One region of the Spirillospora sp. NPDC127506 genome, then DNA from elsewhere that is predicted to be linked to it. Evidence: riboswitches for the same ligand, from Rfam matches in the RefSeq annotation. Region 1 holds a riboswitch; each other region holds the start of a gene.
What was found. Region 1 has a riboswitch for cobalamin ahead of cobN (cobaltochelatase subunit CobN). Riboswitches for the same ligand answer to the same signal wherever they lie in the genome.

Region 1 (7,388 bases):
CGCGCTCGGCGGCCTCCCGCAGCCGGACGCCGTGTTCGTCGGCGGCGGCCTCACCGCCCCCGGCCTGCTGGAACGCTGCTGGGACGCGCTGCGCCCCGGCGGGCGGCTCGTCGCCAACGCCGTCACCCTCGAATCGGAGGCCGCGGTGGCCGGGCTCCACCGCACCCGCGGCGGCGAGCTGGTCCGCCTCCACGTCGAGCGGGCCGCGCCGCTGGGCGGGTTCACCGGCTGGCGCCCCGCGATGCCCGTCACCGTCTGGACGGCCCGGAAGGACACCCTGTGACCGTGCACTTCGTCGGCGCCGGCCCCGGCGCCGCCGACCTCATCACCGTCCGCGGCCTGCGCGTGCTGGAGTCCGCGCCCGTGTGCCTGTACGCGGGGTCGCTCGTGCCGCGCGAGCTGCTGGACGCGTGCCCGCCCGGCGCCCGGCTCGTCGACACCGCGGACATGACCCTCGACGAGATCGTCGCCGAGCTGACCGCCGCGCACCGCGCCGGCCTCGACGCCGCCCGGCTGCACTCCGGCGACCCGTCGGTGTTCAGCGCGGTCGCCGAGCAGATGCGGCGGCTGGACGCGGCCGGCGTGCCGTACGAGGTCGTCCCCGGCGTCCCGGCGTTCGCGGCCGCCGCGGCGTCGCTGCGCCGGGAACTGACCGTGCCGGGCGTCGGCCAGACCGTCATCCTGACCCGCACGGCCGTCCGCGCCACGCCGATGCCCGACGGCGAGGACCTCGCCACCCTCGGCGCGAGCGGCGCCACGATGGTGCTGCACCTGGCCGTCCAGCGCATCGACGAGATCGCAGCGGAGCTGGCGCCGCACTACGGCGCGGACTGCCCGGTCGCGGTCGTCGCCCGCGCCAGCCGCCCCGACGAGGTCGTCCTGCGCGGCACGCTCGCCGACATCGCGGAACGCGTCCGCGAGGCGGGGGTCAGGCGCACGGCGGTGATCGTCGTCGGCCGCGTCCTCACCGCGTCGGCGTTCCCCGACAGCCACCTCTACAGCGCCGCCAGGGACCGGGCGTGCGGCGCGTCCTGATCCTCGGCGGCACGGCGGAGGCCCGCGCCCTCGCGGCATCCCTCACCGGCGCGCACGTCGTCTCCTCCCTCGCCGGCCGCGTCACCGACCCGCGCCTCCCGGCGGGCGAGGTGCGCCTCGGCGGGTTCGGCGGCGCCGAGGGGCTCGCGGCCTGGCTCCGCGAGAACCGGATCGACCGCCTCGTGGACGCCACCCACCCGTTCGCCGAGCGGATGAGCGCGCACGCCGCGCACGCCGCGCGGGCGACCGGCGTCCCGCTGCTCGCGCTGCGCCGCCCCGGCTGGGCCGAGGAGGACGGCGACGACTGGCGCCGCGTCCCGTCCCTGCCGGCCGCCGCCGGAGCGCTGCCGCGCGGCGCCCGCGTCTTCCTCACCACCGGCCGCCGCAGCATCCCGGTGTTCGCCGCCCGCGCCGACGCGTGGTTCCTCGCCCGGTCGGTCGACCCGCCGGAGCCGCCCGTCCCGTCCAACGTGGAGGTGCTGCTGGCCCGCGGCCCCTACACGGTGGACGGCGAACGCGCGCTGCTCCGCGAGCACCGCCTGGACGTCCTCGTCACCAAGGACAGCGGCGGCGCGATGACCCGCGCGAAACTCACCGCCGCCCGCGACGCGCACATACCGGTCATCATGGTCGACCGTCCGCCGCTCCCCGAAGGCGTCCAGGCCACCGGCGACGTGGCCGCCGCCGCGGCCTGGGCTCAGGGGTAGCGGCGCGGCGTGTAGACCACGCCCTTGCCGGTGACCCGGGTGGTGGACGACCCCACGATGACCAGGCATCGCATGTCGACCTCCGCCGGGTCGAGCTTGCCGAGCGTCGTCACCGTCACGCTCTCCCCGGGACCGCCGACGTCCCGCCCGATCACCACCGGCGTCTCGGGGGAGCGGTGCTCCAGCAGCAGGTCGCGCGCCGCCGGAAGCTGGTGCCGCCGCCGGCTGGACGACGGGTTGTAGAGGGCCAGCACCAGGTCGGCCTCGGCGGCCGCCGAGATCCGCCGCGCGATCACGTCCCACGGTTTGAGGATGTCCGACAGCGACAGGACGCAGAAGTCGTGCCCGAGCGGCGCGCCGGCCCGCGCCGCGACCGCCTGCGCCGCGGTCAGACCCGGCACGACGTGCACGGGCACGCCGGCGAACTCGTCCTCGTCCGCGGCCTCCAGCACGGCCGCCGCCATCGCGAACACCCCCGGGTCGCCGGACGACACGACCGCGACGCGCGCCCCGTCCCGCGCCAGCGCCAGCGCGTGCCGGGCCCGGTCGGCCTCCACCCGGTTCCCGGACGCGTGCCGCCGCTGCCGCGGGTTCGGCGGCACCCGGTCCAGGTAGGGGCCGTAGCCGACGAGGTCGGTCGCGGACGCCAGGACGTCCAGCGCCTCCGGGGTGAGCCACGGCCGCCCGGCCGGGCCGAGCCCGACCACCCGCACCCAGCCGGGGCCCTCCGGCGGCGCCGGGGGAGGGGCCTCGAACGACCGCTCCGCCGGACTGGTCAGCAGCGCCAGCGACATGTACGGCACGTCCGCCGGATCGACGTCGGCGAGCGGCGCGACCCGCTGCCGGTCGGTGGCGGCCCGCTCCACGTACCAGGCGTCGCCGAGCCGCCCCGCGTCCTCGAACGCCCGCCTGACCTTGGGGAACGTCCGGCCGAGCTTGATCACGGCCGCCGCGTCGGCGCCGCGCAGCCGCTCGGCCAGCTCGCCGCCGGGCAGCGTGCCGGGCAGGACGGTCAGCGTCTCCTCCCGCTCCGCCAGGGGGCGCCCCGCCGCCGCCGACGCCGCGCTCAGCGACGTCACGCCGGGCACCACCTCGGTCGGGTAGTGCGGGGAGAGCCGCTTGTGCAGGTGCATGTAGGACCCGTAGAACAGCGGGTCGCCCTCGCTCAGCACCACGACGGTCCGCCCCGCGTCGAGGTGCGCGGCGAGCCGGGCGGCGCAGTCGGCGTAGAAGTCGTCCAGCGCCCCCTGGTAGCCGCCCGGGTGGCCGGTCGCCTCGGTCGTCACCGGGTAGACGAGCTGCTCCTCGACCTGGCCGTCCCGCAGGTACGGCGCGGCGACCGACCGGGCGATGCTGCGCCCGTGCCGCGCGGAGTGGTAGGCGACCACGTCGGCGCCGCCGATCAGCCGCGCCGCCTTCACCGTGACCAGTTCCGGATCGCCGGGGCCGACGCCCACGCCGAACAGCCGCCCCGCCATCACTCCGCCTCACTGGCGACGGCGTTGACCGCCGCCGCCGCCATCGCGCTGCCGCCGCGCCGCCCGCGCACCGCCAGGTGGTCGAGGCCGCTCGCGGCGAGCGCCTCCTTGGACTCGGCGGCGCCGATGAACCCGACCGGGATCCCGAGGACCGCCGCCGGCCGCCCCGCGCCCTCCTCGACCAGTTCCAGCAGCCGGAACAGCGCGGTCGGCGCGTTGCCGATCGCGACGACCGCGCCGTCGAGCCGGTCGCGCCACAGCTCCAGCGCCGCCGCGCTCCGCGTGGTGCCGAGCCGCGCCGCCAGCTCCGGCACGCCGGGATCGCCGAGCGTGCACACGACCTCGTTGCCGGCGGGCAGCCGCTTCCGGGTGATCCCGGACGCGACCATCCGCGCGTCGCACAGCACCGGCGCGCCGCCCAGCAGCGCCGACCGCGCCCGCTCCACCACCCCCGGCGACCACACAAGGTCCTGGACGAGGTCGGTCATCCCGCAGGCGTGGATCATCCGGACCGCGACCCGCGCCACGTCGTCCGGCAGGCCCGACAGGTCGGCCTCCGCGCGGATCGCCGCGAACGACCGCCGGTAGATCTCGGCGCCGTCCCGGACGTAGTCGATCACCGCTGCCCCTCCGCCGTCTCCGCCCCCACCGTCTCCGCCCCCACCGTCTTCAGCACGACCGGGCCGCGCGGCGTCCCGCACTTGCGCTCGCAGCCCGCCCAGTGCACGGGGGTCGCGGGGGCGCGCTCCAGCCCGCCGACCCACCGCCGCGCCTCGCCCTGCACGTCACCGCGCGACTTCGCGCATCCGGGGCTCCCGGTGCACGCCGACACCCCGACCCAGGGCGACGCCGCATCGACCGCGAACCCCGCCGCCCCGAGTTCCTCCGCGACCCGGCCCACCGAATCCGAGCCGAGGTCCCGCACCACGACGCTCCGCCAGGGGGTGACCCGCACGTCGTCCGCCGCCTCCGCGAGTGCCCCGGCCTGCGCACCGGACATCCGCCCGAGCGGAGGCACGGCCTCAAGCGCGGTGAGCCCGCCGCGCTGCGGGATGGCCCCCGCATACGGGCGGCGCGGCTCGGGAAGTTCGCGGATTTCGCCGAGTTCCGCCCCGAACCGTTCCGTGAGCCGTTCCGCGACGAGCCGCGGCCCGTCCGGCACCTCCGCCAACCGCCACGCGTCACCGCGGACGTCGAGGAACGCCTCCGCGGCCGCCACCAGCAAATCGATCGCACCGGCACTCACACCGGCACTCACGCCCGCACCCGCACCGTCCATGGACGGCCGATCGCCGGCCGGTACGCCGAACAGCAATGGCGAGTCGGCGAGGCGGAGGCCGGCCGGGGTGCAGGTCAGGTCGGCGCCGAGGGCCGCGACGTCGCCCGTGCCGTCGTCCAAGGCGAACAGGAAGCGGCCGGGAAGCCCGGCGAGCCGGGCGTTCGCGCACAGCGCCAGATCCAGCGCGGTGACCAGCGGGTCCGTCGCCAGGGTGCCGTGGACGCCACGTCCCCCTAACGGGGAGGCCACGATGTTGCGGACCCGTTCGTGGGACGGCGAAGGCAGCAGGCCCGCCGCCTCCAGGCGTCCCGCGAGCCGCCCCGGATCGCGGACGCCGCGCAGCTGCAGGTTGCCCCGCGACGTCAGTTCGATCACGTCGCCGCCCAGCTCCCGGGCCGCGGCGCCGAGCACCCGGAGCTGCGCGGACGTCACCGCGCCGCCCGGGACGCGGACGCGCGCCAGCGGCCCGTCGGCGGCGTCGTGGGTGCGCAGCGCGCCGGGGCACGCGTCGGCGCGGGCTCTGACATTCGGCACGGGGAGGATGTTAACCGCACTTTGCGGGCGGGCCGCGCTGCCGTACTGTTCTCCCCAGGCGATGGCAATGGGAGGAAGCCGGTGCGAATCCGGCGCGGTCCCGCCACTGTGACCGGGGAGCGAACCCCGCTGGAGGCCACTGTCCGCACGGACGGGAAGGCCGGGGCGAGCGTCGATCCGGGAGCCAGGACACTCCTGCCGTCGCGACACCCGCGACCGGGGCGAGGACCCCAGGGGGAGGAACGGCCGTGTCCGCCGACACCGTGCTGCTGCTGTCGACGTCCGACACCGATCTGCTGAGCGCGCGAGCGTCCGGCGCCGCCTACCGGCTCGGCAACCCGGCGCGGCTCGCCGTGGACGACCTGCCCGCGCTGCTCGACGGCGCCGCCCTCGTCGTCGTCCGGCTGCTCGGCGGGCGCCGCGCCTGGGAGGACGGCCTCGACGCGCTGCTCGCGGGGCCCCGCCCCGTCGTCGTCCTCGGCGGCGAGCAGGCCCCCGACGCCGAGCTGATGGAGCTGTCCACGGTCAGCGGCGGCGTCTGCGCGGAGGCCCACGCCTACCTCGCGCACGGCGGGCCGGGCAACCTCGCCGAGCTGCACGCGTTCCTGTCCGACACCGTGCTGCTGACCGGGCGCGGGTTCGCGCCGCCGGCGCCGGCCCCGGCGTGGGGGCTGCTCGAACGCGAGCCCCGCACCGCCGAGGGCCCGCTCATCGCCGTGCTGTACTACCGCGCCCACCACATGGCCGGGAACACCGCGTTCGTCGAGGCGCTGTGCGCGGCCGTCGAGGACGCCGGCGGCCGCGCGATGCCCGTCTTCTGCTCCTCGCTCCGCACCGCCGAACCCGCGCTGCTCGACACGCTCGGGCGGGCCGACGCGCTGGTCGTGACCGTGCTCGCGGCGGGCGGTTCGCGCCCCGCGGCGGCCGGGGCGGGCGGCGACGACGAGGCGTGGGACGTGGGGGCGCTCGCCGCGCTGGACGTCCCGATCCTGCAGGGCCTCTGCCTGACGACGAGCCGCGCCGACTGGGAGGCGAGCGACGACGGCCTGTCCCCGCTGGACGCCGCGTCGCAGGTCGCGATCCCCGAGTTCGACGGCCGCGTCATCACCGTCCCGTTCTCGTTCAAGGAGGTCGACGAGGACGGCCTCACCGTCTACCGGGCCGACCCGGAGCGGGCGGCGCGGGTCGCCGGGATCGCCGTGCGGCACGGCCGGCTCCGGCACACGCCCCCCGCCCGGCGCCGCGTCGTGGTGATGCTGTCGGCGTACCCGACCAAGCACTCCCGCGTCGGCAACGCCGTCGGGCTCGACACCCCGCTGAGCACCGTCCGGCTGCTGCGCCGCCTCGAACAGGACGGCTACGACCTCGGCGAGGGCTTCCCCGGCGTCCGCGAGCAGGACGGCGACGCGCTCGTGCACGCCCTCATCGCGGCCGGCGGCCAGGACGAGGACTGGCTCACCGAGGAGCAGCTCGCGGGCAACCCGGTCCGCATCTCCGCCGCGTCCTACGAGCGCTGGTACCGCACGCTCCCCGAGGAGCTGCGCGGGGAGATGGAGCTGCACTGGGGCCCGCCGCCAGGGCAGCTGTTCGTGCAGGACGGCGACATCGTCCTCGCCGCCCTCCGCGCCGGGAACGTCGTCGTGATGGTGCAGCCGCCGCGCGGCTTCGGGCAGAACCCCATCGCGATCTACCACGACCCCGACCTGCCGCCCAGCCACCACTACCTGGCCGCCTACCGGTGGCTGTCGGACGAGTTCGGCGCGCACGCGATCGTGCACGTCGGCAAGCACGGCAACCTGGAGTGGCTGCCCGGCAAGGCGGCGGGCATGTCGGCGTCGTGCGGCGCCGACGCCGCGCTCGGCGACGTCCCGCTGATCTACCCGTTCCTCGTCAACGACCCGGGGGAGGGGACGCAGGCGAAGCGGCGCGCGCACGCCGTCCTCGTCGACCACATGGTCCCGCCGATGGCCCGCGCCGAGACCTACGGCGACATCGCCCGCCTCGAACAGCTCCTGGACGAACACGCCGCCATCGCCGCGATGGACCCGGCGAAGCTGCCGGCGATCCGCGCGCAGATCTGGACGCTGATCCAGGCCGCCAGGCTCGACCACGACCTCGGCCTGGACGACCGCCCGCACGACAGCGAGTTCGACGACTTCCTCCTGCACGTGGACGGCTGGCTGTGCGAGGTGAAGGACGCGCAGATCCGCGACGGCCTGCACGTGCTCGGCGAGGCGCCGGAGGGCCGGACCCGCGTCGACCTGGTGCTGGCCATGCTCCGCGCCCGGCAGATGTGGTCGGGGCGCGAGACGCTGCCCGGCCTGCGCGAGGCGCTCGGCCTGTCCGAGGACGGCT
Region 2 (7,388 bases), on a different contig from region 1:
GGCGCGGACGTGGCGGTGGTCGAAGGCGTAATGGGCCTGTTCGACGGGCGCGGCGCGAGCGGTTTCGCGTCCACGGCGCATGTGGCGCGGCTGCTCGGGGCCCCGGTGGTCCTGGTGGTGGACGTGGCGCGGCAGAGCCGGTCGGTCGCGGCGCTCGTGCAGGGCTTCGCGGTGTTCGAGCCGGGGGTCCGGATCGGTGGGGTCATCCTGAACCGGGTGGGGTCGGACCGGCACGAGGAGCTGTGCCGGGAGGCGCTGGAGGCGTCGGGGGTGCCGGTCCTCGGGGCGATCCGGCGGGACGGCGGGGTCGTCACGCCGTCCCGGCATCTCGGGCTGATCCCGGCGGCCGAGCGCGGAGGCGACGCCGTGCGCGCGGTGGAGCGGCTCGGCGCGCTCGTCGCCGAATCCTGCGACCTGGACGCGCTGCTGCGGCTTGCCGCCGCCGCTCCCTCGGCGTCGGGGCGGCCGTGGGACCCGGCGGAGCACGTGACCGCGGTGCCGGGCCGGCCGGTCGTCGCGGTGGCGGGCGGGCCGGCGTTCACCTTCTCCTATGCCGAGCACGTGGAGCTGCTGCGCGCGGCGGGTGCGGACGTGGCGGTGTTCGACCCGCTGCGCGACGAGGCCCTCCCGGACGGGACGGCCGCGCTCGTCATCGGCGGCGGGTTCCCCGAGGTGCACGCGCACGAGCTCGCGGCCAACGCGCCGATGCTCGCGGCGGTGGCGGCGTTCGGCGGCCCGGTCGCCGCGGAGTGCGCCGGGCTGCTGTACCTGTGCGAGGAGCTCGACGGGCGGGCGATGTGCGGGCGTATCCCCGGCCGGGCCGCGATGACGTCCCGGCTGACGCTCGGCTACCGGGAGGCGGTCGCGATGGTGGAGTCGCCGCTGACGCGGCCGGGCGAGCGGTTCCGCGGCCACGAGTTCCACCGCACCGCCTTGACCGGCGGGACCCCGGAACCGCTGTTCCGGTGGAGCGGTGCAAGCGACGGGTTCGGAGACGAGCGGATCACCGCGTCGTACCTGCATCTGCACTGGGCCGGGTATCCGGAGGCGGCTCAGCGGCTGGTGTCGTCCTCCAGGTCGCCCTCAGCCTTGAGGTAGACCTCCTGGAGCCCTTGGAGGATCTCCGGGTCGGGGTGTTCCCACATGCCGCGCTCGGCCGCCTCCAGGAGCCGTTCGGCGATGCCGTGCAGCGCCCACGGGTTCGACTCCTCCATGAACGCGCGGTTCTCCTCGTCCAGGACGTAGGCGGCGGTGAGCCTGTCGTACATCCAGTCGGCCATGACGCCGGTGGTGGCGTCGTAGCCGAACAGGTAGTCGACGGTCGCGGCCAGTTCGAACGCGCCCTTGTAGCCGTGCCGCCGCATCGCCGCGAGCCACTGCGGGTTGACGACGCGGGCGCGGAAGACGCGCGCGGTCTCCTCCGAGAGGGTGCGGGTGCGGACGGCGTCTGGGCGGGTGCTGTCGCCGACGTAGGCTTCGGGCGCCTTGCCGGTCAGCGCCCGCACGGTCGCGATCATGCCGCCGTGGTATTGGAAGTAGTCGTCGGAGTCGGCGATGTCGTGCTCGCGGGTGTCGACGTTCTTGGCGGCGACCGCGATCCGCCGGTAGGCGCTCTCCATGTCGGCGCGGGCGGGGACGCCGTCGAGGTCGCGGCCGTAGGCGTGGCCGCCCCACACCGCGTACACCTCGGCGAGGTCGGCGTCGTCGCGCCAGTTGCGGCTGTCGATGAGCGGCAGCAGCCCCGCCCCGTACGCGCCCGGCGCCGACCCGAACACGCGCAGGGTGGCGCGGCGCTCGTCGCCGTGCTCGCGTGCGTCGGCCTGGACGTGGGCGCGGACGTAGTTGGCGTCGCCGGGTTCGTCCAGGCCCGCGACGAGGCGGACGGCGTCGTCCAGCATGGCGACGACGTGCGGGAACGCGTCGCGGAAGAAGCCGCTGATGCGGACGGTCACGTCGATGCGCGGCCGTCCCAGCTCGCCGAGGGGGACGGGCTCCAGGTCGGTGATGCGGCGGGATGCCTCGTCCCAGCGGGGTCGGACGCCGAGCAGCGCGAGCACTTCTGCGATGTCGTCGCCCGCGGTGCGCATCGCGCTGGTCCCCCACACCGACAGGCCGACCGAGCGCGGCCATTCGCCGTGGTCGGTGCGGTAGCGCTCCAGCAGCGAGTCGGCCATCGCCTGCCCGGTCTCCCAGGCGAGGCGGCTGGGCACGGCGCGCGGGTCCACGGAGTAGAAGTTGCGGCCGGTCGGCAGGACGTTGATGAGCCCGCGCAGCGGCGACCCGCTCGGGCCCGCGGGGATGTAGCCGCCGTCCAGGGCGTGCAGGACGTGGTCGAGCTCGTCCGGTGTGCGCGCCAGGCGCGGGACGACCTCGGTGGCGGCGAACTCCAGGACGGGGGCCACCAAGGCGCGGCGCTCGGCCGGGACGCGCTGCGCGACTTCGGGGACGGCGTCCACGGCCCAGTCCGCGTCCTCCATGGCCTGGACGAGGGCGCGGGCGGTGGCCTCGGCGGCGTCCACGTCGGTGAGTCCGGCGGTGCCGTCCTCGGTGAGGCCGAGCGCCTCGCGCAGGCCGGGCAGCGTCTCCCGGCCCGACCACATCTGCCGGGCGCGGAGCATGGCCAGCACCAGGTCCACTCGTGTGGAGCCGGTCGGCGCCTGCCCGAGGACGTGCAGGCCGTCGCGGATCTGCGCGTCCTTCACCTCGCACAGCCAGCCGTCCACGTGCAGCAGGAAGTCGTCGAACTCGGTGTCGTGGGGGCGGTCGTCGAGGCCGAGGTCGTGGTCGAGTTTGGCGGCCTGGATCAGCGTCCAGATCTGCGCGCGGATGGCGGGGAGCTTCGCCGGGTCCATCGCGGCGATCGTGGCGTGCTCGTCGAGGAGCTGTTCGAGGCGGGCGATGTCGCCGTAGGTCTCCGCGCGGGCCATCGGCGGGACCATGTGGTCCACCAGGACTGCGTGGGCGCGGCGCTTGGCCTGCGTCCCCTCGCCGGGGTCGTTGACGAGGAACGGGTAGATCAGCGGCACGTCGCCGAGGGCGGCGTCGGTGCCGCACGACGCCGACATCCCCGCCGCCTTGCCGGGCAGCCACTCCAGGTTGCCGTGCTTGCCGACGTGCACGATCGCGTGCGCGCCGAATTCGTCGGACAGCCACCGGTAGGCGGCGAGGTAGTGGTGGCTGGGCGGCAGGTCGGGGTCGTGGTAGATGGCGATCGGGTTCTGCCCGAAGCCGCGCGGCGGCTGCACCATGACGACGACGTTGCCGGCGCGCAGGGCGGCGAGGACGAGGTCGCCGTCCTGGACGAACAGCTCGCCGGGCGCCGGGCCCCAGTGGCGCTCCATCTCCGCGCGCAGGTCGTCGGGGAGGGTGCGGTACCAGCGCTCGTAGGACGCGGCGGAGATGCGGACGGGGTTGCCCGCGAGTTGCTCTTCGGTGAGCCAGTCTTCGTCCTGGCCGCCCGCCGCGATGAGCGCGTGGATGAGCGCGTCGCCGTCCTGCTCGGCGACGCCGGGGAAGCCTTCGCCCAGGTCGTAGCCCGCTTCGGCGAGCCGGGCCAGCAGCCGGACGGTGCTCGCCGGGGTGTCCAGGCCGACGGCGTTGCCGACCCGGGAGTGCTTGGTCGGGTACGCCGACAGCATCACCACGAGGCGGCGGGCGGGCGGCGGGGTGTGCCGCAGGCGGCCGTGCCGTACGGCGATCCCGGCGACCCGCGCGGCGCGCTCGGGGTCGGCGGCGTAGAAGGTGAGGCCGTCCTCGTCGGTCTCCTTGAACGAGAACGGGACGGTGATGATGCGGCCGTCGAACTCGGGGATCGCGACCTGCGACGCGGCGTCCAGCGGGGACAGCCCGTCGTCGCTGTCCGCCCAGGCGTCCCGGCCGGTGGTGAGGCAGAGGCCCTGGAGGATCGGGACGTCCAGGTCGGCGAGGGCGCCGACGTCCCACGCTTCATCGTCGCCGCCCGCGCCGGCCGTCGCGGGCCGCGCCCCGCCCGCCGCGAGGACCGTCACCACCAGCGCGTCGGCCTGGCGGAGCGTGCCGAGCAGTTCGGGCTCCGCTGTGCGCAGCGACGAGCAGAAGACCGGGAGCGGGCGTCCGCCCGCGTCCTCGATCGCGGCGCACAGCGCGTCGACGAACGCGGTGTTCCCGGCCATGTGGTGGGCGCGGTAGTACAGGACGCCGACGACCGGCCCTTCCGTGGCGCGGGATTCGCGCTCCAGCAGGCCCCAGGTCGGGGTGGGGCGCGGCGGCTCGAAGCCGCGGCCGGTCAGCAGCACCGTGTCCGACAGGAAGGCGTGCAGTTCGGCCAGGTTGGCGGGGCCGCCGTGCGCGAGGTAGGCGTGCGCGTCGGCGCACACGCCGCCGCTCACCCCGCCGCGGAGGCTCGACAGCTCCATCAGCTCGGCGTCGGGGGCCTGCTCGCCGCCGAGGACGACCACTGGGCGGGGGCCGGCGAGCAGCGCGTCGAGGCCGTCCTCCCAGGCGCGGCGCCCGCCGAGCAGCCGGACGACGACGAGGTGGGTGCCGTCCACCAGCGCCGGGAGGTCGTCGACGGCCAGCCGCGCGGGGTTGCCGAGGCGGTAATTGGCGCCGGAGGCGCGCGCGCTCAGCAGGTCTGTATCGGACGTGGACAGCAGCAGGACCGTGCGGCCCTGCCCGGACGTGTCGGTGGACACGGCGGATCCTCCCCCTGGGGTCCTCGCCCCGGTCGCGGGTGTCGCGACGGCAGGAGTGTCCTGGCTCCCGGATCAGTGCTCGCCCCGGCCTTCCCATCCGCCCCTCGGAGAGGGGCGGACAGTGGCCTTGAGCGGGGTTCGCTCCCCGGTCACAGTGGCGGGACCGCGCCGGATTCGCACCGGCTTCCTCCCATTGCCATCGTCTACGCACGAGACTACGGCAGCGCGGGGCCGCCTGGAAACTGTGGTTTCATCCTCCTCGTGTCGAATGTCAAGCGGGCGGGACGGCCACGTGCCGACGCCTGCCCCGGAGCGCTGCAGACCCATGACGCGGCCGACGGCCCGCTGGCGCGGGTCCGTACGCCGGGCGGCGCGGTGTCATCCGCGCAGCTCGCCGTGCTCGGCGCAGCCGCCCGCGAGCTGGGCGGCGACGTGATCGAGCTGACCTCCCGCGGCAACCTCCAGCTGCGCGGGGTGCGCGACCCGGCGCGGCTCGCGGACCGGCTGGCGGGCGCCGGGCTGCTGCCCTCGCCGTCGCACGAGCGGGTGCGCAACATCGTCGCGTCCCCGCTCGGCGGGCGCGGGCCCCGCGGCGTCCTGGCGACGGACACGCTGGTCACGGCGCTCGACCGGGCGCTCTGCGGCGTCCCGCGGCTGGCGGGGCTGCCGGGCCGGTTCCTGTTCGGGTTCGACGACGGCAGCGGCGACATCGCGGCCCTGGACGCCGACGTCGCGTTCGGGCCCGCCGCTCTCCGGCTGGCCGGGACGCCGCTCGACCTGGACCTCGGCGGGGATCCGGTCGCGGCGATGCTCGCGGCCGCGGGGGCGTTCCTCGACGTCCGGAAGGACGCCTGGCGACTGGCGGAGGTGCCGGACGGGGTGCGGCTGGTCGCCGCGAAACTGGGTGGGACACCCCTGGACGACCCGAAAGTTTCGGTGCCGGGACCCGCGTACGCGGGTTTCATCGAGCAGCGGGACGGGAGGGTCGCGCTGGAGATCGTCCCGCCGCTGGGGCGGCTGTCCGGGGCCCAGGTCGGAGCGCTCGGCGAGACGGCGGGCGACCCCGGCGAGGTGCGGATCACGCCGCGGCGGAGCGTCGTCCTGCGCGATCTGGACCCGGGCGAGGCGAGGGTGAGCGCCGCGAAACTCGCGGAGGCCGGCTTCGCGGTCGACGCCGCCTCGCCCTGGGTCGGCGTCACGGCCTGCACCGGGAGCCCCGGCTGCGCGAAGTCGCGCGGCGACGTCCAGGGCGACGCACGGCGCTGGGTCGTCGGCCTGGAGCGCGCCCCAGAGACTCCCGTCCACTGGGCGGGATGCGAGCGACGCTGCGGGATGCCCCGCGGCCCAGTCGTCCTGAAGATGGCGGGACCGAGGGAGGAACAGCGGTGATCGACTACGTCCGGGACGGCGCCGAGATCTACCGGCGGTCCTTCGCGACCATCCGCGCGGAGGCCGACTTGTCGGGTCTGCCGGACGACGTGGCGCGGGCCGCGGTCCGGATGATCCACGCCTGCGGCATGACCGACCTCGTGGACGACCTGGCGTGGTCGCCGAAGGTCGCGGAACGGGCACGGGCGGCGCTGCTGGACGGCGCACCGATCCTGTGCGACGCGCGGATGGTCGCGTCCGGGATCACGATGGCGCGGCTGCCGGCCGGCAACGAGGTCGTGTGCACGCTGGGCAACCCCGGCGTCCCGGACCTGGCGGAGCGGCTCGGCACTACGCGCAGCGCGGCGGCGCTGGAGCTGTGGCGCGACCGGCTGGACGGCGCGGTGGTGGCGATCGGCAACGCGCCGACCGCACTGTTCCGCCTGCTCGAACTGGTGGCGGAGGGCGCGGGACGCCCCGCGGCCGTCATCGGGATCCCGGTCGGCTTCATCGGCGCGGCCGAGTCCAAGGACGCGCTCGCCGCCAGTGGCCTGGAACACCTGACCGTGCGCGGGCGGCGCGGCGGCAGCGCGATGACGGCGGCGGCGGTCAACGCCGTCGCCAGTGAGGCGGAGTGATGACCAGACCCGGCACCGGACCCGCAACCGGACGGCTGTACGGCGTGGGCGTCGGGCCCGGCGACCCCGAACTGGTCACGGTGAAGGCGGCGCGGCTGATCGGCGCGGCGGACGTGGTCGCCTACCACTCCGCCCGCCACGGCCGCAGCATCGCCCGCTCGATCGCGGCGCCCCATCTGCGCGAAGGGCAGATCGAGGAGCCGCTGCTGTACCCGGTGACCACCGAGGCGACCGACCACCCCGGCGGCTACCGGGGCGCGCTCGACGAGTTCTACGCCGACTGCGCCGGCCGGCTCGCCGAGCATCTCGACGCGGGACGCACCGTCGTCGTGCTCAGCGAGGGCGACCCGTTCTTCTACGGCTCCTACATGCACCTGCACAAGCGGCTCGCGCCGCACTACCCGGCCGAGGTGGTGCCCGGCGTCACGTCGCTGAGCGCGGCCTCGGCGGCGGCGGGACGCCCGCTCGTGGAAGGGGAGGAGACGCTCACCGTGCTGCCCGGCACGCTGCCCGGCGACGAACTGGCCGAGCGGCTGCGCGACGCGGACGCGGCAGCGGTCCTCAAGCTGGGGCGGACGTTCACCAAGGTCAGGCGGGCGTTCGAGGACGCGGGCCGGCTCGCGGACGCCAGCTACGTGGAGCGCGCCTCCACCGACCGGCAGCGGGTCGCGCCGCTCGCCGGCGTCGACCCGGCGGACGTCCCGTACAT
Region 3 (7,388 bases), on a different contig from region 1:
CTCTGCCGCTGTCGGAACAGGTGCGCGCCGCCATGGCCGCGCACCCCGGAGGCACGGTCGCCGCCGTCGTCCCACCGGCCGGCGCGGACGCCACCACGAAGGTGGTCTTCTCCGTGCCCGAACTCGGCGAGAAACAGCGCACCGTGTACGTCGATCCCTACACCGGTCAGGTGCAGGGAGCACTGACCACCTGGTTCGGCTCGACACCCCTGAGTACCTGGCTGGACGAACTGCACCGCAGCCTGCACCTGGGCCCGGCCGGCCGGCTCTACTCCGAGACGGCCGCCAGCTGGCTCTGGGTCATCGTGGCAGGCGGGCTGCTGATGTGGCTGGGCCACCGCCGGCGGTACCGTGGCCGCGGCCCGGCCCGCCGCGCGTTCTGGCCGGACCGCTCGGCCAAGGGCGTCCGCCGTACGCGAGGCAGGCACGCAGTTCTGGGAGTGTGGCTCGGTGTCGTCCTGCTGTTCCTGAGCGTGACGGGCCTTACCTGGTCGGACCATGCGGGTGCCCGCTTTGACAGGGTCCAGGCGGGTCTGGACGCGACCGCGCCGGAGCTGGACACCGCGCGTCCGGGCGCGGCGAAGGCCGCGGGCGGCGGCCATGAGCACCACGGCGGCGGCGGTCCCGCGGCCGGGACGGCCGACCCGGCCGCCGCGGTCGACGGGGTGCTGGCGACCGCACGCAAGGCGGGACTGTCGGGCCCGGTCGAGATCAGTCCGCCCGCCGACGCTGAAAGCGTGTGGAGCGTGGCCCAGGTCGACAACCGGTGGCCGGTGCGGCAGGACAAGGTGGCCGTCGACGCCTCCACCGAGCAGGTCACCGCGCGGGTGAACTGGGCCGACACCCCGTGGCTGGCGAAACTGACCACGCTCGGCATCCAGTTCCACATGGGCAAGCTGTTCGGCCTGCCCAACCAGCTCTTGCTCGCCACCACCGCGATCGGCCTGCTGACGATGATCTTCTGGGGCTACCGGATGTGGTGGCAGCGTCGCCCCACCCGCGCCGACCGCCGCGCGCCCTTCGGGCACCCGCCTCCGCGCGGCACCTGGCGTGAGCTGCCGCGCCCCGTGCTCTTCCTCGGCATCCCGGCCGTCCTGCTGGTGGGATGGGCGCTGCCCCTGCTCGGAATCACCCTGCTCGCCTTCCTGCTGATCGACGCCGCCGCGGCGGTCCTGCGCCGCCGCCGAACCGTCACGGGCGGCACATCGTGAACCTGCAACGCGGCGAGTGACCGGTGCCCAGCCCGGAGGTTCCGGGCCGGGCACCCGGGATCATCGGGCCCTAGATCAGGGAGCGATGGTGCCTCCCCCCGCTTCGAACGGCCTGGCAGATCACCGGCGGCCTTTCCGGCGGGGACCGTCTCTTTCGGGAAGGACGGTGATCTGGTGGATGCCGGTGCGGGGGTGTGCGCCCACTTCGGCTTGGACGCGGTAGACCTCGGCCAGCAGGGCCGGTGTCAGCACCTGGGCGGGTGTTCCGGTGGCGACCAGGCGTCCGCCGTCCAGGACGCAGAGGCGGTCGCAGTAGGCGGCGGCGAGGTTGAGGTCGTGCAGCGCGATGACCGCGGTCGCGCCGATGCGGCGCACCAGTTGGAGCGCGTCGAGCTGGTGGCGCAGGTCGAGATGGTTGGTGGGTTCGTCCAGGACGAGGGTTCCGGCCTGCTGGGCGAGGGCGCGGGCGATCAGGACGCGTTGCTTCTCGCCGCCCGAGAGCCGGTCGAAGGGGGCGTCGGCGAGGTGCGCGGCCTCCAGTTCGGCCAGTGCTTCGGTGATGATGGCGCGGTCGGTGGCGGCGTCGCCCTGGAAGGCGCGCTTGTGCGGGGTACGGCCCATCGCCACGACGTCGTAGGCGGTGAGCTCGAAGTCTCCGGTGGTGTCCTGGAGGACGGCGGCCAGCCGTCGCGCGAGGTGTCTGCCGGGCATGCGCCAGATGTCGTCGCCGTCCAGCAGGACGCGTCCGGAGGTGGGGCGCAGCGCGCGGTAGAAGGTGCGCAGCAGCGTGGACTTCCCGGCGCCGTTGGGCCCGACGAGCCCCACGACCTGCCCGGGGGCCGCTTCCAGTGAGACGTCCGCCACCAGAGCGCGGCCGTCGGCGACGACGGTCACTTTCTCGGCTCGCAAGGTGCCGGTGCCGCGGGTCATCGTGGCGCCTTACGCTTCATGAGGTACAGGAAGAAGGGACCGCCGACCAGTGCGGTGAGGATCCCGACGGGGATCTCCTCGGGACTGATCAGAATGCGGGCGGCCAGGTCGGCGGCGATGAGGAACGCCGCGCCGAGCAGTGCGACCGCGGGCAGCGCGCGGCGGTGGTCGGCGCCGACCAGCAACCGGACGACGTGCGGCATGATCAGGCCGACGAACCCGATCGAGCCGCTGACCGCCACGACCGTGCCGATCATCAGGGCGACCAGCACGAACAGTGCGGCGCGGAACCGGTGCACGTCCAGCCCGAGTGACGCGGCGGCCTCCTCCCCGGCCAGCAGCAGGTTGAGCGGGCGCGACAGCCCGAGCAGGACCGCGGTCCCGGCCAGCACGGCGGCCGCCGGGATCCACAGCACCGTCCAGGTGGTGCCGGCCAGGCCGCCCAGCATCCAGCGCATGGCGGACTCGGCGCTGTGCGGGTCCTTGGAGGTGATCACCAGGTAGCCGGCGATCGCCGAGAGCACCTCGGCGGTGGCGACGCCGGCCAGGACCAGCCGGACCGTGGTCATCCGCCCGCCGGAGCGCGCAAGGAAGTAGACCAGGACCAGTGCGAGCAGTGCGCCGCCGAAGGCGGCCAGCGGCAGCGAGAACCTGCCGAACCAGGCCACGTGGAAGACCACCACCAGCACCGCGCCGACGGTCGCGCCGGACGACACCCCCAGCAGCATCGGGTCGGCCAGCGGGTTGCGCACCAGCGCCTGCAGCGCCATCCCGCACACCGACAGGCCCGCTCCCACCACTGCGCACAGCAGCACCCGGGGGAGGCGGACGTCCAGCACGATCGTCTCGCGAACCGGGGGCCAGTCCGGGGCGGCCAGCGCCGGATGGGCGGAGTGCAGCAGGATGCCCCAGACCTGACCGGGCGGCAGGCTCACCGACCCGGCCGCGATCCCGGCCGTCGCCGCCACCAGCACCAGCCCCGCCAGCAGCGCCAGCACGAGCGGATACGGAATCCCGAGTCCGCGGGAACGCGCGCCTCCGGTGACCGGCGCCCGGTCACCGGAGACGCGAGGTTCGGCCAGGCCGGTCACGCGAAGCGGTCGGGATGCAGTTGCCGGGCCAGCGACTCCACCGCGCCCGCGACCCGCACACCGGTCACCGTCGACGACAGCGGCAGCACCGCGAACCGCTGGTTCCTGATCGCCGGGACGTCCTTGAGCGCCGGATGCCCCAGCAGAAACTTCTTCTTGTCGTCGGCGGACTGCGCACCGTAGTCGTAGATCACGATGACCTCGGGGGCGCGTTCGGCGAACTGCTCGAACGAGACGTCCCCGTAGGGCTTGTCGACGTCGGCGAACAGGTTGTCGCCACCGGCCAGCCGGATCATCTCGTTTCCGATTCCCGCGCCGCCTGCGGTGAAGACGGTCTTGTCGCCGCTGTCGTAGACGGCGACCTTGAGCGGCGTGATGCCGGCCAGTTCGCCCTTGACGCCGTCCAGGACGGCGCGCATCGAGCCGATCCGCTTCTCCGCCCGGTCGGGCACCCCGAAGATCTTGGCGACGGTGCGGATCTCCTCCTCGACCGTGGCCATCGTCACCGGCCCCTCCGGGCACTCCTCGATGTTGAGGTGGCTGTCGATCCCGGCCTTCTTCAGCGCCGCCCGGCTGCGGCCGTCCTTCTCCTCGAAGGCGCTCTTCCAGCCGCCGTAGACCAGGTCCGGCTCGGCCGCCAGCAGCGTCTCGAAGGACGGGTACTCCTTGGAGATCACCTTCACCCGGTCGTAGGCGGCCTGGAACTCCGGCAGCACCTCGTCGTCGAGGTAGCCGGTACCGACCATCGACTTCTCCAGGCCGAGAGCCAGCATCACCTCGGTCGCGTGCTGGTTCAGCGACACCGTGCGCTGCGGCGGGCGCTGGTAGGTCGTCGTCACCCCGCAGTTGGACACCGTCACCGGGAACCCGGCAGGCGCCGCACCCGGTCCGCCTGCGGCGGCACGCTCGGAACCGCCACCGCATCCGGACACCAGCAGGACCGCCGCCGCCAGCCAGGCCAGCGCCGCCCCACCGCGCACGCCGATCATGACACCACCTTCTGGGACGGGCCGGCCGCCGGTCGCCGCGGCGGCCGGATGGAGTACAGGTCCAGAACGGCGGGAGGATCGGCCAGGCCCGGGCCGCCGGCGCGGACCCAGGCGGCGATGTCATCAGTGGCCGCGGCGTCGTTCACCAGGCCCAGCCACACCGGGTGGGCGCCCTGCGCCCGCCCAGCGGCCGAAGGCTGCACGACGACGATGTTGGCCTGCTCGCACGCGTCCAGGCACCGCGACACCCGGACCGGCGCGGCTTCCCGGAGGCGTTCGAGTTGGCCGGCGTGATCGATACCGGTCACCTTGGGACTGCCGCAGCAGCAGTCCCGGCACACGGTCACCCGGCACGGTGCCGGGCCCGACGAGCCCATGGGCATACCAGCCCTCCTCTCTGGGGAGATCCGCCCCAGTGCCATCGAGGAGGCGACCGCGTGAGTCTCCTGGCTCTCGGGTCAACGCTCGTCCCGGCCTTCCCACCCGCGTTCGCGGGCAGTGGCATGGTTCGGGATCCGCTCGCCGATCACAGTGGCGGTACCGCGCCGGATTCGCACCGGCTTCCTCGTTCCGCCGTCGCCTACACCGCACATCGTGGCACATGCGGCACTTGCACAAAAGTCCGCCTGAGGGCGCGGGTCAGGAGCCGGGGGATTCGCGGCGGAGGAGGTAGGTGTCCATGATCCAGCCTTTGCGGGCGCGGGCCTCGGCGCGGGCGCCGCGGATCCGGTCGGCGACCTCGTCGACCGGGCCGGAGATTAGGATCTCGTCGGGGGTGCCGAGGTAGGCGCCCCAGTAGATGTGGAAGCCGGCGGCGGTCTCGGTGAAGGAGCAGGCCGCGTCCAGCATGACCAGGACGTCGTCGGCGGTGGTGCCTTCGGCGGCCAGGCGGCGGCCCGTGGTGATGTGGACGGGACGCCCCACCCGGGTGAGGGCGACGCGGTGGCGGGCGGTGAGCGCGGAGATGCTGCTGATACCGGGGACCACCTCGTGAGCGAACTCCGCCTCGACCTCTTCCAAGGCGGCGAGGGTGCTGTCGTAGACCCCTGGGTCGCCCCAAACCAGAAGCGCCCCGGTCTGCCCGTCGGCGAGTTCGTCGGTGATGAAGGATTCGTAGATCCGTGCGCGGTGGGAGCGCCAGTCCTCGACGGCGGCCGTGTACGCCGGGGCGGTGCGGTCGCGTTCCGGGTCGCGGACCTCGACGACCCGGTAGGGGGGACGTCCGTGCGCTTCGATGAGGTCGTGGCGCAGCCGGGCCAGGTCGTGCTTGGCCTCGCCCTTGTCGACGATGAGGAAGACGTCGGCGGCCGCGATGGCCTTGGCCGCCTGGAAGGTCAGATGGTCGGGATCGCCCGCCCCGATCCCGATGATCAAAAGCCGCTTCACCGGGACAAGTGTGCCAGAACGCCTGATATAGGCTTGGCGCCGCATTCATCCGAGGAGGCCAGTGGACGCGCGTGTCATCACCGTCGTGGGGATCGGCGCCGATGGGTGGGACGGGCTTCCGGAGGACTCCCGTGCGGCGCTGCGGGCGGCGGACGTGCTGCTCGGCGGGCGCCGGCAACTCGACCTCGTGCCGGTGGGCGAAGCCGAGCGGGTCGCCTGGCCGTCCCCCCTTCTCGCGGAGCTTCCCGGGCTGATCGAACGGTACGAGGGCCGCGCGGTCGCCGTCCTGGCCAGCGGTGATCCGATGTTCTTCGGAATCGGCTCCACGCTCGCGGGGATGCTGGGCGCGCACCGGCTGCGGGTGCTGCCGCATCCGTCGTCGGTGTCGCTGGCGTGCGCGCGGCTCGGGTGGCCGCTGGAGCGGGTGGACGTCTGCAGCCTCGTCGGCCGCCCGGCGGAGACGCTGAACGCGCTGTTCGCGCCCGGCCGCCGCCTGCTGGTCCTCGGGGCGGGACGCGACGCCCCGCTCGTCGTCGCGGGGCTGCTCGCCGGGCGGGGCTTCGCCCCCAGCCGGATGACCGTCCTGTGCGACCTGGGAGCGGAGACCGAGACCGCGCGGCCCGGTACGGCGGGGGAGTGGGACGAGCCGGCCGGTTCCGCCCTGAACATCGTCGCCGTGGAGTGCGAGCCTGGCCCGGACGCGGCCCCGCTGCCCCGCACGGCGGGGCTGCCCGACGACGCCTTCGAGCACGACGGGCAGCTCACCAAGAGCGAGATCCGCGCGATCACCATGTCGCGGCTCGGGCCGCTGCCCGGCGAGCTGCTGTGGGACGTCGGCGCCGGGGCGGGCAGCGTCGCGATCGAGTGGGCGCGGGCGCACCCGTCGTGCGAGGCCGTCGCGATCGAGCGGGACCCGGAGCGGGCGGCGCGGATCGGCCGCAACGCGCGGTCGCTCGGCGTGCCCGGCGTGCAAGTCGTGGAGGGCCGGGCGCCGGGCGCGCTGGACGGCCTCCCGGCCCCCGACGCCGTCTTCGTCGGTGGCGGGCTCACCGTCCCCGGTCTGCTGGAACGCTGCCTGGACGCGCTGAAGCCGGGCGGGCGGCTCGTCGCCAACGCCGTCACGCTGGAATCAGAGGTCCGGGTCGCGGAGGCCCGCCGCGCTCATGGCGGCGAGCTGGTCCGCGTCGGCGTCGAGCGCGCCGCGCCGCTCGGCGGGTTCACCGGCTGGCGGCCGGCGATGCCCGTCACCCTCTGGACGACATGGAAGGACGACACATGACCGTCTACTTCATCGGAGCCGGCCCGGGTGCCGCAGACCTGATCACCGTGCGCGGGCTGCGGACGCTGGAGTCGGTCCCGGTGTGCCTGTACGCGGGGTCGCTGGTGCCGCGCGAGCTGCTGGAGGCGTGCCCGCCCGGCGCGCGGCTCGTCGACACCGCGAACTTGACCCTGGACGAGATCATCGCCGAGCTGACCGCCGCCCACCGCGAGGGCCACGACGTGGCGCGCCTGCACTCGGGCGACCCGTCGCTGCTCAGCGCGGTCGCCGAGCAGATGCGCCGGCTGGACGCGGAGGGCGTCCCCTACGAGGTTGTCCCGGGAGTGCCGGCGTTCGCCGCGGCGGCGGCGTCGCTGAAGCGGGAACTGACGGTCCCCGGGGTCGGGCAGACGGTGATCCTCACCCGCACGGCGGCGCGCGCCACGGCGATGCCGGACGGCGAGGACCTCGCCACGCTCGGCGCAAGCGGCGCCACGATGGTGCTGCACCTGGCCGTCCAGCG
Region 4 (7,388 bases), on a different contig from region 1:
GGCCACCAAGGTCACCGTCATCTGTGACTTGGACACTCTCACCGGCGGTGCGGCACCCGCCCGGCTCGCCGACGGAACCGCGATCCCCGCCGCCCAGGCCCGCCGCATCGCCTTGGCCGCCGGAGTCGCGCCCCTTTTGCTTGGCCAGGGCGGCCTTCCCCTCTACCTCGGACGCACCGAACGCTTCGCCAGCCCCGCACAGCGTCGCGTCCTAGAGGCCCTCAACCCAACCTGCGCCGTCCAAGGATGCGAAGTCCCCGGAACGTTGTGCGAGGTCGACCACGTCAACGGCTGGGCTCTCGGCTCGCCGACCGACATCGACCAACTCACACTCACCTGCGGATGGCACAACAGGTACAAAGCCTCCAACCCGGACCGCATCGATATCTCCCGGGGACCGGACGGCCGCTACACCTACCGTCTCCACCCACCCGGGCCCAGAACCGTTTCCGCCCCTGGCCGCCCGCCACCCTGGCAACAAGCCGCCTGATCACAACGCCGCTCCCGCTCCAGCCGCCAGCAAAGGCCATGCCCTGTTCCCCGCCGCCGGCTCGCGGTTCCCGGGAGCGGCGCAACCCCCGGCTGGCCTGCATTGCCGACTGCTCGCCGTGGCGGCAGCGCGGCCCGTCTCGCCTGGCGGTTGCCTGGTCGTCGCGGCGCAGCCTCTGGCCAGGCCGGTGGATGGGTTGCCCTGCGCCGCCCATTCACCGCCGTCGCCCACGGGCGCTCTGAGGAGCATGTTCGTGGCCCGCATTTGCCGACTGCCCGCCGTGGCCACATCACGGCCCGTCCCCCCAGCGGCTCGACGGTCGTCGGGGCGCAGCCTCTGGCCAGGCCGGTGGATGGGTTGGCCCCGCGCCGCCCACTCACAGCCGTGCCAAGGACGCCCTCAGGAAGATGTTCGCCGCCATCCCAACGCGTGACGATCGCGAACCCCCGGCATCCGCGATGCTCATTGCCCGGCAAGACACCCCAACCCTGCTCACTTGGGTGCCCAAGTCCGCCCAATCGTGGGTGCGCATTTCCCCGGCAACTGTGCGCGCCCTGATCCTGGTACCGCAGACCATCAACCGGCCGGTCGGCCTGCCCCACAAGCTGACTGCCGATATCGCCGCCGGGACCCTGCGCGGGGTGCGTCCCGGGGCTCGAGCTTGATCGCATGCTGCCGGCCCTGGCGGTGGACCTGTCGCCGAACCGGGCACCGCCCTGACCGAACCACAACGGCATCGCTGACCTTCCGGCCGCGAAAATCCCGGCCCGGACGGCCGGGTTCGCCTCCTATTGCGGCGTCGCGCCGCTGGACGCTTCCTCCGGAGACCTTAAACGGCACCGTCGTGGCGGGCCGTTGATCGACAACCGCCAAAATCCGCCGTCAGACCGCTCAGCAGGCTGAAGCGACGGCTGTGCGTTGACGGAACATGATCAGAGATTCGGCTGCCTCTCTGCTTGTCGCGGCTTGGCACAGAGAGGTGCCTTAACCGGACAGGCCCTCGGCCAACGGCGCAGCTCGGTCTCTGTGTTGGTGTTGTCGGCGCGGCGGGCGTGGGCGCAGTGGTGGCAGGGTGTGGTGCTGGCCGAGGGCGTCCGGTGCGGGGTCGGTAGGGTCGGGGGTGGCATGAACTGACGCGGGGTGCCCCCTTGTGGGGAGAATCGGGAAGCCGGTGTGAATCCGGCACGGGCCCGCCGCGGTGACCGGGGAGCTGCCGTCCATGCGCGTTTGCGCAGCCACTGGCCTTACGGCCGGGAAGGCGGGCGGTCGAGTGTCGATCCGGGAGTCCGAAGACCGGCCTCGCTACGACGACGCAGCGGGAGCCTGCCCATGAACCTCTATGACGCCATCCACCGCCGCCGTGATGTGCGCGCCGAGTTCACCGGTGCGCCGATTCCGCAGGACGTCCTTGAGCGGGTGCTCGCGGCGGCTCATGCCGCGCCCAGTGTGGGGCTCTCGCAGCCCTGGGATTTCGTCCTGGTGAGAGATCTGGGGGTGCGGCGTGCCTTTTACGAGCATGTGCAGGCGGAGCGCGCTGTGTTCGCGGCGGGGCTGACGGGTGGCGACAAGGAGCGCTTTGGTCGGATCAAGATCGATGGGGTGTTGGAGTCCAGTCTGGCGGTCGTGGTCACCTACGACGCGGCGCGCGGTGGGCCGGCGGTTCTCGGGCGGCATGCCATCGCGGACGCGGGGTTGTATTCGGTGTGCCTGGCGATCCAGAACTTGTGGCTCGCGGCTACCGCTGAGGGTCTTGGGGTGGGATGGGTCTCGTTCTATCGGGAGCCGTACCTGCGGGAGCTGCTCGGCATTCCCGCGGCCATTCGTCCGGTCGCGTGGTTGTGTCTTGGGCCCGTCACCCGTCTGCAATCTGCTCCGGATCTCGAACGGCACGGGTGGTGGCGTCGTCGGCCGCTGGAGGCCGCTCTGCACCATGACCGGTGGTGAGGCGGACGGCCATGTGGACGAGGAACAGCACGCCTGCCAGTAGGTAGCAGTTCGCCACGGGGGTCAGGAGCGGGTTGAAGCCGTATTCGAGCGGGTGGCCGTTGTGGGGCGTCCACCAGAGGGGTGAGAGGACGAAGAGGGCGTAGGCGGCCAGTGCGGTCTTGTGGTTCTTGTTGCGGAGGAGCACTGCCAAGGCGGGGACTATCCACACCCAGTGGTGCGTCCACGAGACGGGTGAGACCAGAAGGCCGGTCGTGCCCGTTACCGCTGTGGCGCCCAGCCAGTCGCCCCGTTTCGCCCATAGGGCGGCGACTGTGAGTCCGACGGCGGCGATTGCTGGGGGAATGGCCGTGTACCAGTCGCCTACTTCGGTCGTGTTCCACAGGATGCGGGTCAGTGCGCCGTAGGGTGACTGGTTGCTGATGTAAGGGACGCCTACGCGGGACGTGTCGTAGAAGGTGTGCAGCCAGTAGAGGCGGGACGCTTCTGGTGCGACGGCGTAGGCGAGCAGAGTGCAGGTGGCGAAGGTTGCGGTGGCTGTTGCGGCGGCCCTTGTGCGTCGGCTGATCAGGAGTAGCGCGATGAAGATTGCGGGGGTCAGCTTTATCGCGGCTGCGATGCCGATGCCTATTCCTGCTGGACGGCCTTGGGCTATGCGGTGCATGTCCGCCAGGACCAGGGCTAGGAGGAACAAGTTCACCTGGCCCAGGAAGAACGTGTGCCAGACCGGTTCGAGCAGCAGGCCGGCCGCTGCTACGGCTATGAGAGGGGCGCGGCGGCCGGCTAGTTCCAGCGTTGTGCGGCAGGCCCATACGAAGGCCGCTAGGGAGGCCAGTTGCCACACCACGCGGGTGACGGTCAGGGGGAGTGCGGAAAGCGGCGTGAACAGGGCGGCCATGAATGGTGTGTTCGTGAACCAGTGGTCGGCCAGCTGTTCCTCGTAGAGGCGGGAGCCGTTCGTTATTGCGTCTCCGCCTAGCCGGTAGATGCGGAAATCGAGCGAGTCGTACAGGACGGAGAAGACCGCGATCGCCAGGACTTCGGCGGCCAGTATCAATGACACTCGACGCTTCATGGTGCCAACGGTGTCGAGGGCGGGGCATAACGGCATCCGGCCGTCGGCCATATTCGCCGGAAGTGCTGTAGCCCCGGGGACTAGGCCTGCGGGCTAATGTGCGGGGCAAGATGCGCCGGTTACGATCGCGGCATGTCCGCCCTGCCGCTGAGCCGAATGCGCAGCATCACGTGGACGGTCCTCGCGTGGTCGGGCGCCGTCCTGTATCCCGGCTTCCTCTTTGTCACGGTCAGTAATGGGCACGGTGGCTTCGAAGGGCTGGAAGTCCTGATCTCGGCCGCGCTCACGGTCCTGGTGGCGGGTCTGCTGCTGCGCCGGCCGGTGGCGGCGCACGCGATCCTTGCGCTCGCCTGGACGGCGGCGCTGATGGAGATGCCGAACGGGGCGGTCGCCGGGCTGTACCTGCTGCTCACCGACCTCGGCGCCGGGTACATCGCGGCCACTCGCAGGCGGCGGGTCTCTGTCCCCGTCGCCGTCTTGACCGGCTTCCTGCAGGTCGCGGCCGTCGCCTCCTTCATGTTCCCCAGCGGCGTCTTCTTCCTGACGGTCGTGCTGGCGATGCTCGTCACGTGGATGGCGGGTGACGCGCTGCGGGTGCGGTGGGCGCACGCCGAGGCGATGCGGGCGCAGGCCACGGCGCGGGCCGTCGCGGACGAGCGGCTCCGCATCGCCCGCGAGCTGCACGACATGGTCGCGCACAGCATCGGGATCATCGCGATCCAGGCGGGCGTCGGCGGGCGGGTGATCGACACGCAGCCTGCGGAGGCGCGCAACGCGCTGGACGCCATCGAGGCCACCAGCCGCGAGACGCTGACGGGGCTGCGGCGCATGCTCACGGCGCTGCGCAAGGACGACCCCGCCCCGCTCGGCTCGGCGCCCGGCCTGGACGGTCTCGACCGGCTGGCCGAGGCGACGCGGGACGCGGGCGTCACCGTCGTGATCCGCACCGAAGGGGAGCGCCGGCCCCTCCCGCCGGATGTCGATCTCTCCGCCTACCGGATCGTGCAGGAGGCGGTCACCAACGTCGTCCGCCATGCGGGTGCGGACGAGTGCCGGGTCACGATCGGCTACCGCGACGGCGAGCTGGACGTCGAGGTAGCGGACGACGGGCGCGGCGGCGTGGTCGGCACCGGCTACGGCCTCGTCGGGATGCGCGAGCGGGTGGCTCTGCTGCGCGGCGAGTTCGCCGCCGGGCCGCGGCCCGAGGGCGGGTTCCGGGTGGCGGCGCGCATCCCGCTGGCGGGACGATGACGGTCCGCATCGTCCTGGCCGACGATCAGCCGCTGATCCGCGCCGGGTTGCGCGTCCTGATCGCCGACCACCCCGACCTGGAGATCGTCGGCGAGGCCGGGACGGGCGCCGAGGTGGTGGAGCTGGTGGAGGCGGTCCGCCCCGACGTGGTCGTCATGGACATCCGCATGCCCGACATGGACGGCATCGAGGCGACCCGGCGCATTACCACGGCCCGCGTCATCATGCTGACCACGTTCGACGACGACGAGTACGTCTACGGGTCGCTGAAGGCCGGCGCGAGCGGCTTCCTCGTCAAGGACATGGCGCTGGAGGAGATCCTCGCGGCCATCCGCGTCGTCGCCGCCGGGGAGGCGCTGATCGCGCCGAGCGTCACCAAGAGGCTGATCGCGGAGTTCGCGGCCCGCCCGGAACCCGGGCCGGGGCCGGGGCGGGGGGACGGGCCCAGGCAGGTGGAGGGGGCCGGGCGGGTGGACGGGATCACCGACCGTGAGCGCGAGGTCCTCACGCTGGTCGGGCGCGGCATGTCCAACCAGGAGATCGCCGGGGAGCTCTTCATCAGCGTGGCGACGGCCAAGGCGCACGTCGCCCGGCTGCTCGCCAAACTCGGTGCCCGCGACCGCGTCCAGCTCGTCATCGCCGCCTACGAGCTGGGCCTCGTCGCGCCGCCTACGGGCGGTAGTACTACCTGACGTGGTGACCCGCGGACCCGTCGGATAACCTTGAAGGCGTGAAGGGTCTGGGAGAGCTTGAACGCACGGTCATGGAGGTCCTCTGGGAGCGGGAGGACGCCGGCCTGGAGGCCGCCACCGCCCGCGATGTCAGCCGCGCGCTCGCGAGCGACCGGGATCTCGCGCACACTACGGTGATGACCGTGCTGGACAGGCTCGCCAAGAAGGGCTTCCTCGAGCGCGAGCGCGACGGCCGCGCCTGGCGCTACCACCCGGTCGCGAGCCGCGAGATGTACGTGACCGAGCTGATGCTGGGCGCCCTGAACGAGACCGGTGACCGGGACGCCGCCCTCGCGCACTTCGTCCGGTCGGTGTCGCGGGACGAGATCGATGTGATCCGGCAGACCCTCGCGGGTCTCACGAGCAAGGAACCACCGGCATGACCGGCGCCGCCCTGCTCGCTCTGATCTCCCTCGGGACCATCGGCGGGGCGCACTTCCTGGCCCGCGCCCGGTGGACGTGGCGGGCGCCGCGCATCGGGATCGCGCTCTGGCAGGCCCTCGGGCTGTGCTGGGGCGTCGCCACGATCGGCGCCCTCCTCGGTCTCGCCCTCCTCCCGTACGGCAAGGGCGTCCTCGGCGGGCTGCCCGGCCTGTACGACGACCAGGCCGCCAGCCTCAACGCCGTCCAGGTCGCCTCGCTGCTCGGCGCGATCAGCCTCACGGCGGTGCTGCTGGTCATGCTGATGTTCGCGGTGGTCCGCGTGGTGCGGGCTCGGCGCCGGCACCGGGCGCTGCTCGCGCTGGTGTCGCGCCGCGACTCGTCCGTGCCCGGCACCCTCGTCGTCGACCACCCCGGCGCCGCCGCGTACTGCGTGCCGGGCGTCCGCTCGCACAAGGTCGTCGTCAGCGCCGGGACGCTGCAGCTGCTCGACCGCGGCGAGCTGGCCGCGGTCCTCGCGCACGAGCGCGCGCACGCGCGCGAGCGGCACGACCTGGTGCTGCTGCCGTTCGCGTCGCTGCGCCAGGTGTTCCCGCAGTTCCGGCTGGTCGGACGGTGCCTGGACGCGGTGGAGCTGCTGATCGAGATGGCCGCCGACGACCGGGCCCGGCACGGCCGCCCGGCCCGCGAGCTGGCGACGGCGCTGCTGCGGTTCGCGGCCGCCCGCCCGGCCGCCGCCCCGTCCGGCACCCTCGGCGTCGCGCACGGCGACCTCCCGGTGATGGCGCGGGTGAACCGGCTGCTGGAGCCGCAGCCGGTGTCGCGGAAGGTGCGCCTCGCCGCGGCCGCCGCCGTCCCGGTCATCGCGGGGCTGCCGCTGCTCCTCCTCGTCCTGCCGCATTAGCCCGCGACCGCATTAGCCCGCGACCGCATTAGCCCGCGACCGCGCTAGCCCGTGGCCGTGCTGGTCCGCGACCGTGCTAGTTCGCGATGACGGTGCCGTAGAGGCGGGTGGCGCGCAGGCGTATCACCAGCCTCCTGTCCTCGGCCATGTGCTCCAGGAACGCCCGCTCGTCCGCCGGGTCGGCGAACCCCGGTGTCATGGCGAGCAGCTCGCGCCCCACCGCGTCGCCGGGCTCTTCGGATATGCCGGACAGTTCGGCGGTGCCTTCCGCGACCGCGAACGACATGTGGTCCGGGCTTGCCGCGTGCAGCGCGGCGCGCGGGTCGCGGCGGAGCTGCTTCACTTTCGCCCGGTCGGCGGTCGTGGAGATCCGCGCGACCCGCTCGTCCGGGTCCCACGTGTAGGCGACGGTCGTGAGGTGCGGGTGGCCGTTCGGCCTGTTCGTCGCGAGGACGGCGAACCGGTGCTCGCCGAGGATGAGCACCAGGTCGTCCTCGGTGATCGGCTTGGGGCCGGGTCCCCGGCCGGGGCCGTACTCGGTCATCTCGGTCTCCTTCAGGCGTTGGCGGGGACGTTCTCGGCGGGGGACGCGGTGGACGCCGGAGGCTTCGG

Region 2: it holds a riboswitch for cobalamin, as region 1 does, so the genes downstream of both, cobN (cobaltochelatase subunit CobN) here and cobN (cobaltochelatase subunit CobN) in region 1, are expected to answer to the same signal.
Region 3: it holds a riboswitch for cobalamin, as region 1 does, so the genes downstream of both, ABTW95_RS29920 (hypothetical protein) here and cobN (cobaltochelatase subunit CobN) in region 1, are expected to answer to the same signal.
Region 4: it holds a riboswitch for cobalamin, as region 1 does, so the genes downstream of both, bluB (5,6-dimethylbenzimidazole synthase) here and cobN (cobaltochelatase subunit CobN) in region 1, are expected to answer to the same signal.

The regions. Positions count from the first base shown of each region.
Region 1 is NZ_JBEORG010000047.1:28,968-36,355, forward strand. It holds gene cbiE (precorrin-6y C5,15-methyltransferase (decarboxylating) subunit CbiE) at 1-283, shown strand, start outside; gene cobM (precorrin-4 C(11)-methyltransferase) at 280-1,035, shown strand; gene ABTW95_RS30695 (cobalt-precorrin-6A reductase) at 1,020-1,742, shown strand; gene ABTW95_RS30700 (precorrin-2 C(20)-methyltransferase) at 1,733-3,220, opposite strand; gene ABTW95_RS30705 (precorrin-8X methylmutase) at 3,220-3,840, opposite strand; gene ABTW95_RS30710 (ferredoxin-like domain-containing protein) at 3,837-5,033, opposite strand; cobalamin riboswitch at 5,106-5,227, shown strand; gene cobN (cobaltochelatase subunit CobN) at 5,282-7,388, shown strand, end outside.
Region 2 is NZ_JBEORG010000043.1:10,721-18,108, forward strand. It holds gene ABTW95_RS29875 (cobyrinic acid a,c-diamide synthase CobB) at 1-1,098, shown strand, start outside; gene cobN (cobaltochelatase subunit CobN) at 1,053-4,673, opposite strand; cobalamin riboswitch at 4,728-4,862, opposite strand; gene ABTW95_RS29885 (ferredoxin-like domain-containing protein) at 4,935-6,062, shown strand; gene ABTW95_RS29890 (precorrin-8X methylmutase) at 6,059-6,679, shown strand; gene ABTW95_RS29895 (precorrin-2 C(20)-methyltransferase) at 6,679-7,388, shown strand, end outside.
Region 3 is NZ_JBEORG010000043.1:19,867-27,254, reverse strand. It holds gene ABTW95_RS29940 (PepSY-associated TM helix domain-containing protein) at 1-1,211, shown strand, start outside; gene ABTW95_RS29935 (ABC transporter ATP-binding protein) at 1,332-2,141, opposite strand; gene ABTW95_RS29930 (FecCD family ABC transporter permease) at 2,138-3,139, opposite strand; gene ABTW95_RS29925 (ABC transporter substrate-binding protein) at 3,229-4,221, opposite strand; gene ABTW95_RS29920 (hypothetical protein) at 4,218-4,529, opposite strand; cobalamin riboswitch at 4,642-4,841, opposite strand; gene cobF (precorrin-6A synthase (deacetylating)) at 4,861-5,607, opposite strand; gene cbiE (precorrin-6y C5,15-methyltransferase (decarboxylating) subunit CbiE) at 5,669-6,886, shown strand; gene cobM (precorrin-4 C(11)-methyltransferase) at 6,883-7,388, shown strand, end outside.
Region 4 is NZ_JBEORG010000059.1:2,014-9,401, forward strand. It holds gene ABTW95_RS32835 (HNH endonuclease signature motif containing protein) at 1-490, shown strand, start outside; gene ABTW95_RS32840 (hypothetical protein) at 898-1,155, shown strand; cobalamin riboswitch at 1,612-1,806, shown strand; gene bluB (5,6-dimethylbenzimidazole synthase) at 1,820-2,434, shown strand; gene ABTW95_RS32850 (glycosyltransferase 87 family protein) at 2,343-3,509, opposite strand; gene ABTW95_RS32855 (sensor histidine kinase) at 3,642-4,760, shown strand; gene ABTW95_RS32860 (response regulator) at 4,757-5,452, shown strand; gene ABTW95_RS32865 (BlaI/MecI/CopY family transcriptional regulator) at 5,491-5,874, shown strand; gene ABTW95_RS32870 (M56 family metallopeptidase) at 5,871-6,776, shown strand; gene ABTW95_RS32875 (PPOX class F420-dependent oxidoreductase) at 6,853-7,320, opposite strand; gene ABTW95_RS32880 (DHA2 family efflux MFS transporter permease subunit) at 7,332-7,388, opposite strand, start outside.